3 regions of the Pantoea sp. SGAir0215 genome follow, and region 1 is predicted to be linked to each of the others. Evidence: predicted binding sites of a transcription regulator. Region 1 holds the regulator's gene; each other region holds the start of a gene.
What was found. The regulator LexA, encoded in region 1, represses DNA repair genes until DNA is damaged. The targets are predictions, from matches to a motif close to TNCTGTATGTACATACAGNA.

Region 1 (2,267 bases):
CCAGCACGGTCAGAGAGGCAAAGCAAAGCTGTAACAGTAAGGTACGCAGCAGGATATCGCGATTCAGGCGCAGCAGGCGGTGGATATCGCCACGCCAGCTATGGACCAGACTGTGCAGCGTGATACCACGCAGCGCCAGCACGCGCCAGACCATAAGTGCCCCGACCAGCAACGTCGCATATTCCGCGATAGCCGTCGCGGCTGCAGCCCCGGCTACGCCCCAGTGCAGCCCCAGCACTAGCCAGAGGTCCAGCAGAATATTGATAACGTTGCCCACCACCAGCAGGATGACCGGCGCTCTGGCATACTGTACGCCCAGCAGCCAGCCCAGAATCACCAGGTTAGCCAGCATGGCGGGCGCACTGAGCCAGCGAATATGGATAAACAGCGCAGCCTGCTCAAGCACGGCGGCCTCTCCGCCGATAAAGCGGGTTGCTAATGCCGTAACAGGATGACGCAGGGCAATAAACAGGCTGCCGGCCAGTAAGGCAATGATCAGGGGCTGTGCCAATGCGCGCGCCAGCGCCGTTTTATCGCCCGCGCCAAACGCCTGAGCCGTCAGGCCTGTCGTGCTCATACGCAGAAAAAGCAGCAGCATGAAGATGAAACTGGTAACGGTCGTCCCGACCGCAACGCCGCCCAGATAAACCGGGCTGTCGAGATGGCCAATAACGGCTGTATCGACTAAGCCGAGCAGAGGAACGGTGATATTTGACAGGATCATGGGCAGCGCCAGCCGCCACAGTTTTTTATCGGTAGCTGTCAGGAAGCGCATGTAACGTCCGTGCAATGCGCCGCTGGTGTTACAGATGAACCCACAGCGGCAAAACAGGGGCAGACTGGGTAACGTCAAGGTTGACGTAAAGAGCCAACCTTAGGAGGATTTATAACCACTCACCGTTACGTACGATGCCAACCGCCAGACCTTCAACCGTCAGCGACTGCGCACGTGTATCGACAATGATAGGCTCAAAATCCGTATTTTCAGGTAACAGATGCACCACTGATCCCTGTTTTTTCCAGCGCTTCACAGTGACTTCGTCGTCAATGCGCGCTACCACCACCTGACCATTACGCACTTCCTGCGTTTTATGCACGGCCAGCAAATCACCATCCATGATGCCAATGTCTTTCATTGACATGCCGCTAACGCGCAGCAGGAAATCGGCAGAGGGCTTGAACATGTCTGGATCCACTTTGTAGTGGGTTTCGATATGTTCCTGGGCCAGCAACGGCTCACCCGCCGCAACGCGCCCAATGAGTGGCAGGCCATCTGAAGGTTCTTCTTCCATTAACAAACGGATACCGCGGGACGCACCAGAGACGATTTCAATCACGCCTTTACGCGACAGCGCTTTCAGATGCTCTTCTGCCGCGTTAGGTGAGCGGAAGCCCAGTTGCGCAGCAATTTCTGCACGCGTAGGCGGCATGCCCGTTTGATTAATGTGGTCGCGAATCAAGTCGTAGACCTGTTGCTGCCTGCTGGTTAATGCTTTCATCCCGCCCCCTGGTTGTTTATACAGTCGCTGTGAGTATATACAGGTATTGGTGAAATGGAAACCAAAAGTCAGGCCAAAATCAGTAATTTGACGGGAGATGGAATGCTTATCGCAAATGCGACCAAAGTAGCGTTCCCCAAACGAACAGGGCCAGTACTATTGCCAGCAAAACAGCGGCCGATCCCATATCTTTGGCACGGCCGGCAAGAGGGTGACGTTCCTGCCCTGTGCGGTCCACCACCGCTTCGATGGCGCTGTTCAGAACTTCAACAATCATCACCAGCATGACCGCGCCAATCATCAGGATGCGCGAAATAGTATCGACATCCAGCCAGCAGGCCAGGATAATTGCCGCCAGTGAAATTACGGCTTCCTGGCGGAAGGCAGCTTCATGCTGCCAGGCGGCGCGAAGACCTTGCCATGAGTAGCCAGCCGCTTTCACAATCCGGGTAATGCCGGTGACATTATTTGTCATGATAAAGGAACTCTTTTCAAAGGATTGACGTCAATACCGGGCAGCGCACAATTGTCGCTGTCACAGATTTTTGCTGCGCGTTCTGATATGCTTGCGCCGCTTTGCTAACAAGAGGCTTCATGTTGTCTATGTCAGGTTGGCGTAAAATTTTTTATAAATTGCTGAACTTACCCCTTTCATTTCTGGTAAAGAGTAAGGCCATTCCGGCTGATCCCGTCTCCGAACATGGGCTGGATCCTACCCGGCCTATTATGTATGTCCTGCCTTATGATTCAAAGGCCGATCTCCTGACT
Region 2 (2,267 bases), 1.7 Mb from region 1:
ACAGCGCGACGTTTTTTATTTTCTGAGATGAATCAGCCAGAGGATAAACTCACTGTTATTTCTCACGCCTACTTTCTGCATGATTTTTTGCTTAAGATAATAGATGACGTGTGCAGGTGAAGCCATCTGGTACGCGATCTGGTTAACCGTCATACCGGTCATAAAAAGCCAGCTTAAAGAAAGTTCCTGCTCGGTTAAATAGACCTTTTTTCCCTGTGTACTTTTCAATTCCATTTTTATTCTGCCTCTCAATGCTTTTTTTCAATGCCACGGTGATAGCCGTGTTCGGCGGTAATGCAGGCATGATAGGCAAACGTGTTGGATATCACAGTATAAATCATTTCACGTTATCTTATTTTTTTAACTATATGATTATTATCATTTTTAATCCGAATGAGACACGTTCACATCACAAAAGATGAACGTTGTATCCGGCGATCCTGTCTTCATTTTTGCAAAAAAGATCGGCTGTGGTGATTTTCCCGTCATAAAAGCAGCGTGAAACAGCGCTGGCGAATCAGACCCCGTTTATCGCCTGCTATTTTGACGCCTTTTTTCGGACTTGCTTAGGGCTATTTTTATCACTATGCACGGCCAGGCGGTTGTTTATTTCCGTTATCGTCTGCGCGCCGCTTGTACGCTTAGCCGATTGATGTTGCTAACGCTGTCAGCATTATTTCCGCCCGGGTTGTGCGGCGAATAAATACGCGCCGCTAACGGGCAGCGTTCCGTGCTTTTTAAACATCTGTTCAGCGAAGAGAAGAATTTTGCATGCGCCGGCGAAAAAACAACCGGTACGGTTAATGGCTGCACAGGCCTGTCATAAGGCGATGAAAAGGGCAGAAAAAAATATCCATCCACATCAACTGGTTTACATAAACCTCTCCGGTTTCGCTTGATCGCACTGGCAGATCGCGATTACTGTAATTATATACAGTAATTTGGCGTGAGAGGTGAATATGGAATTTATCAGGCCAGCAAAAGTGAGCACGCCTTTGCAATTACCGCTGTTTGTCGAGCGGGTGCCGTGCGGTTTTCCGTCTCCGGCGCAGGACTACGTTGAGCAGCGGATTGATTTGAACAAGCTCATCGTTCAGCATCCCAGTTCGACATACTTTGTGCGCGTCAGTGGAGAATCGATGTCCGGAGCGGGCATTAACGACGGCGATATGCTGGTGGTGGACAGCGCACTGGTGGCTTCTCATGGCGATATTGTGGTGGCCGCGATTGAGGGCGAATTTACCGTCAAGCGGCTTCAGCTTCAGCCCTGCCTGCAACTGATGCCAATGAACCGTCAGTTCAAACCCATTGTGATTAGCACAGAAGACGCGCTCGAAGTGTTTGGCGTTGTGACCTATGTGATCAAGTCGGTTTATTAATCATGTTTGCGCTGGTCGATGTGAACAATTTTTATGCCTCCTGTGAAACGGTGTTTCGACCGGATCTCAAGGGCAAGCCCATTATTGTGCTCTCAAACAACGATGGCTGTGTGATTGCGCGTAATGCCGAAGCCAAAGCCCTTGGCGTCACCATGGCCGTGCCGTTTTTTAAAATGCGAGAAATCATTGCCCGCCATAACGTGCAGGTCTTTAGCTCTAACTATGCGCTGTATGCGGATATGAGCACCCGGGTCATGACGCTACTGGAGGAAATGGCCCCGTCGGTAGAAATTTATTCGATTGATGAGGCCTTTCTGGATTTAACCGGCGTCAGCCACTGCATGTCGCTTGATACCCTGGGGCACCAGATTAAAAAACGCATCAAAAAAGAAATTCATCTTAACGTCTGTGTCGGGATTGCCCCTACCAAGACGCTGGCGAAGCTGGCGAATTTTGCGGCCAAAAAATGGGCGGGCTACACCAACGGTGTGGTCGATCTGTCCGATCCGGTGCGCCAGCAAAAACTGCTGGCGAAGGTGTCGGTCAAGGATATCTGGGGCGTTGGCCGCCGTCTCAGCCAGCGGCTTGAGGAGATGGGGATAACCTCGGCCGCAGACCTAGCGCGTCAGCGTCCCAGCCTGATTCGTAAGAATTTCAGCGTGGTGCTGGAACGCACGGTCAGAGAATTATGCGGTGAACCCTGTCAGGATTTAGAAGCCCTCGAACCCACCAAACAGCAGATCATGTGCTCACGTTCTTTCAGTAGCCGTCTTTCAGACTATGCACAGGTGCGTGAGGCAGTCTGTACCTATGCCGAACGTGCCGCCGAAAAACTGCGGAAAGAAAAACAGTACTGCCGACAAATCGGGGTGTTTCTGCGCACCAGCC
Region 3 (2,267 bases), 2.2 Mb from region 1:
TGGTGCAGATCACCGTCTGCCCCGGTTAAGTGGGCGGACGGTGACATGTCATGATGCTTTGAAAGGATCCTTTTTATCATCCTGACTGTCATCATTTTTTCTGGGCACTTCACCGTGATCTTTCGGTGCATCGTTTGCGGGATGATCATCTTCCTCGTAGGCATTTCCCGCATTAGGTGCGGCTTCGGGTAATCCTTTGCTGACATCGCCTTCATGCTTACGTTTATCGTTACTTTGGTTGTGCATCGTTTGCTCCTCTTTGTCGTCCTCTAAGTCTAGACCAGCACAACAAAGCTGTGAGCGGAGACCCGTCAGCATATTTATCATCACGTAAAGACGGGGTATGACACCGCCGTTTTCCGCCTGACCACGGCGAGAAGCCATGTCCTGTAAAAGTGACTTCCGATTATTCCTAATGCAAAACCGCTATATTGTCCTACCTTTAAATCTCCAGACGATATTTTCATTGGAAAAACAACCAAAAGGAAACACAGCATGAGTGAATCAATCGAAACCAAAAGCAAAACCGATTATCTGCGTGACGTGGCATCCCAGTTGAAAGAAATGCGCCACTATGCGCAAACGAACACTGAGACGCTTTCCGCCCATTGGTTAGCCTTTGATGCCGGTGAATACAAGGATGAAGGGAATGCGGCCCGTATTGACGCATTACTGAATAAGCAGGGAACGTTGCTGGAAGATCTGGAGAAAGCCATTCAGGATATTGAAATTGAAATCAACCACAGTGAGCAGGAGAGTTAAGGTATCTCCCGCTAACTGAGGGGTGGCGATTAACGGATTAATCCGCCACCAGCCAAAACTCGGCTTCATCAAACATTTCTTCCACCAGACGCGCGACAGTGGCTTTATCATTCTTGCTGAGGTCGGTTTCTATCGCGTTACGTTCCATCGGTTTCACCTTGACCTCGATGTCAGGAAAAACACGATGCACACGCTTTTCAAGCTCTGCCAATATCATGTCGCGCGCCCCTGGCAGGCCCGCGACATTACGCTTATCGTAAATTAACTCTACAAACATAATAACCATCCCTTCAGGGCAAAATCGCGTTGCCATTTTACTGTAAATAAAAACAGTATCAAGCTGATGTTTGCATGAATCCGTTTTTTAGGTCCCGCGTAGAAAAGCATTTTTATCTGGTTTACTCTGAGGGCGCTCTTAACGATATATGCGCTCACTCACCGGGAGAAGTGCAATGCGACAATTGGTTATTGATATTCTGCTTAAACTGGCAAAAATGGATGTCGATGCAAAGGAACTGACTGCTCAGGTCGAAGCGCAGTCATTGCTGGTTGCCGCTTTATTAGTCCAGGCGAAACAAGATAATGCGTTAACGATTTCTGAGACGGTGCAGGATGCCATTGTCACGGCATCGCGTTCCTCATCAGAGTTCATGCAGTCTGATATTGATCTGTTGCTCACGCACCTCAACCGATTACTGGCCGTGGCTAAGTATGTTGAGGTGAGAGGAAAGCTCGAACAAGAAGAGTGATGGCTAACGCTGGCGGCAGCGGGGTTTTCTGCCGCCAGCGAGGCCGTATCAGGGGCATTAACCGTTTGTTGTCACGACGCTGCGCAACGCCATCGCCGTTATTCTTCCTGTCCGCACAGCTGAGGTATAGCTAGAGCTCGTTCTTAATACAAAATTCTTCCCAACTCATTCCCAGAGATTCGGCATGCGATCGGAGATAGGCTTCGATGGCTTCGGCGGCGACGGCTTTATCCGGCTCTGCCAGTTGAATCGAAAAAATCATACCATCAAGATTTTTCTGGCGTAAAAAGGCGGCATAAATGCGTTCGGCGTGCCACTCGCGCAATTCACGCAGGGACATATTGGCGGCACGGGCATCCTGTTCGGTCAGTTCATCGAGTGCGGCCTGAAAATCGGCATGGGCAGTGAAGAACATTTGGCGTGCCTGGGCATAATAAGCTTCTGGAGTTTTCATGACAAATCTCTGAGATGTAATGCAGGGCGACAGTGTAGCCTGTTGTGCCTCCCTTGTCAGGCCGGAGTGGACAGGTTCATTCACAGCGATAAAAGCGGGCAGGGAAGGGAATAAACATCACCCGGTGCGTGATGAATCCAGGAAAAGCGCGCTTTACGTTGATTTCATCCCTCAGATATCTTGCACATCTGGCGGTAAAAATTATAACGTAGCCGCCATTAACCGGATTTAGGGATCAAAGATGAAAAACTGGATGCTGATTGCCACACTGGCGCTGAGTGGCTGCGCACAAATAAACAGTT

Region 2: a site for LexA is predicted at 920-939, ahead of umuD (translesion error-prone DNA polymerase V autoproteolytic subunit). Genes of this name have one in related genera too.
Region 3: a site for LexA is predicted at 1,078-1,097, ahead of C1N64_RS14700 (DinI-like family protein). Genes of this name have one in related genera too.

What each region holds. Positions count from the first base shown of each region.
Region 1 covers NZ_CP028031.1:882,676-884,942, reverse strand. Annotated here, with positions in the region: gene dinF (MATE family efflux transporter DinF) at 1-775, opposite strand, end outside; gene lexA (transcriptional repressor LexA) at 885-1,499, opposite strand; gene C1N64_RS04215 (diacylglycerol kinase) at 1,606-1,974, opposite strand; gene plsB (glycerol-3-phosphate 1-O-acyltransferase PlsB) at 2,103-2,267, shown strand, end outside.
Region 2 covers NZ_CP028031.1:2,545,814-2,548,080, forward strand. Annotated here, with positions in the region: gene C1N64_RS11965 (helix-turn-helix transcriptional regulator) at 16-234, opposite strand; gene umuD (translesion error-prone DNA polymerase V autoproteolytic subunit) at 960-1,379, shown strand; gene umuC (translesion error-prone DNA polymerase V subunit UmuC) at 1,382-2,267, shown strand, end outside.
Region 3 covers NZ_CP028031.1:3,148,039-3,150,305, reverse strand. Annotated here, with positions in the region: gene C1N64_RS14710 (hypothetical protein) at 49-246, opposite strand; gene C1N64_RS14705 (hypothetical protein) at 496-762, shown strand; gene C1N64_RS14700 (DinI-like family protein) at 800-1,039, opposite strand; gene iraP (anti-adapter protein IraP) at 1,215-1,511, shown strand; gene C1N64_RS14690 (DUF6388 family protein) at 1,642-1,965, opposite strand; gene yedD (lipoprotein YedD) at 2,207-2,267, shown strand, end outside.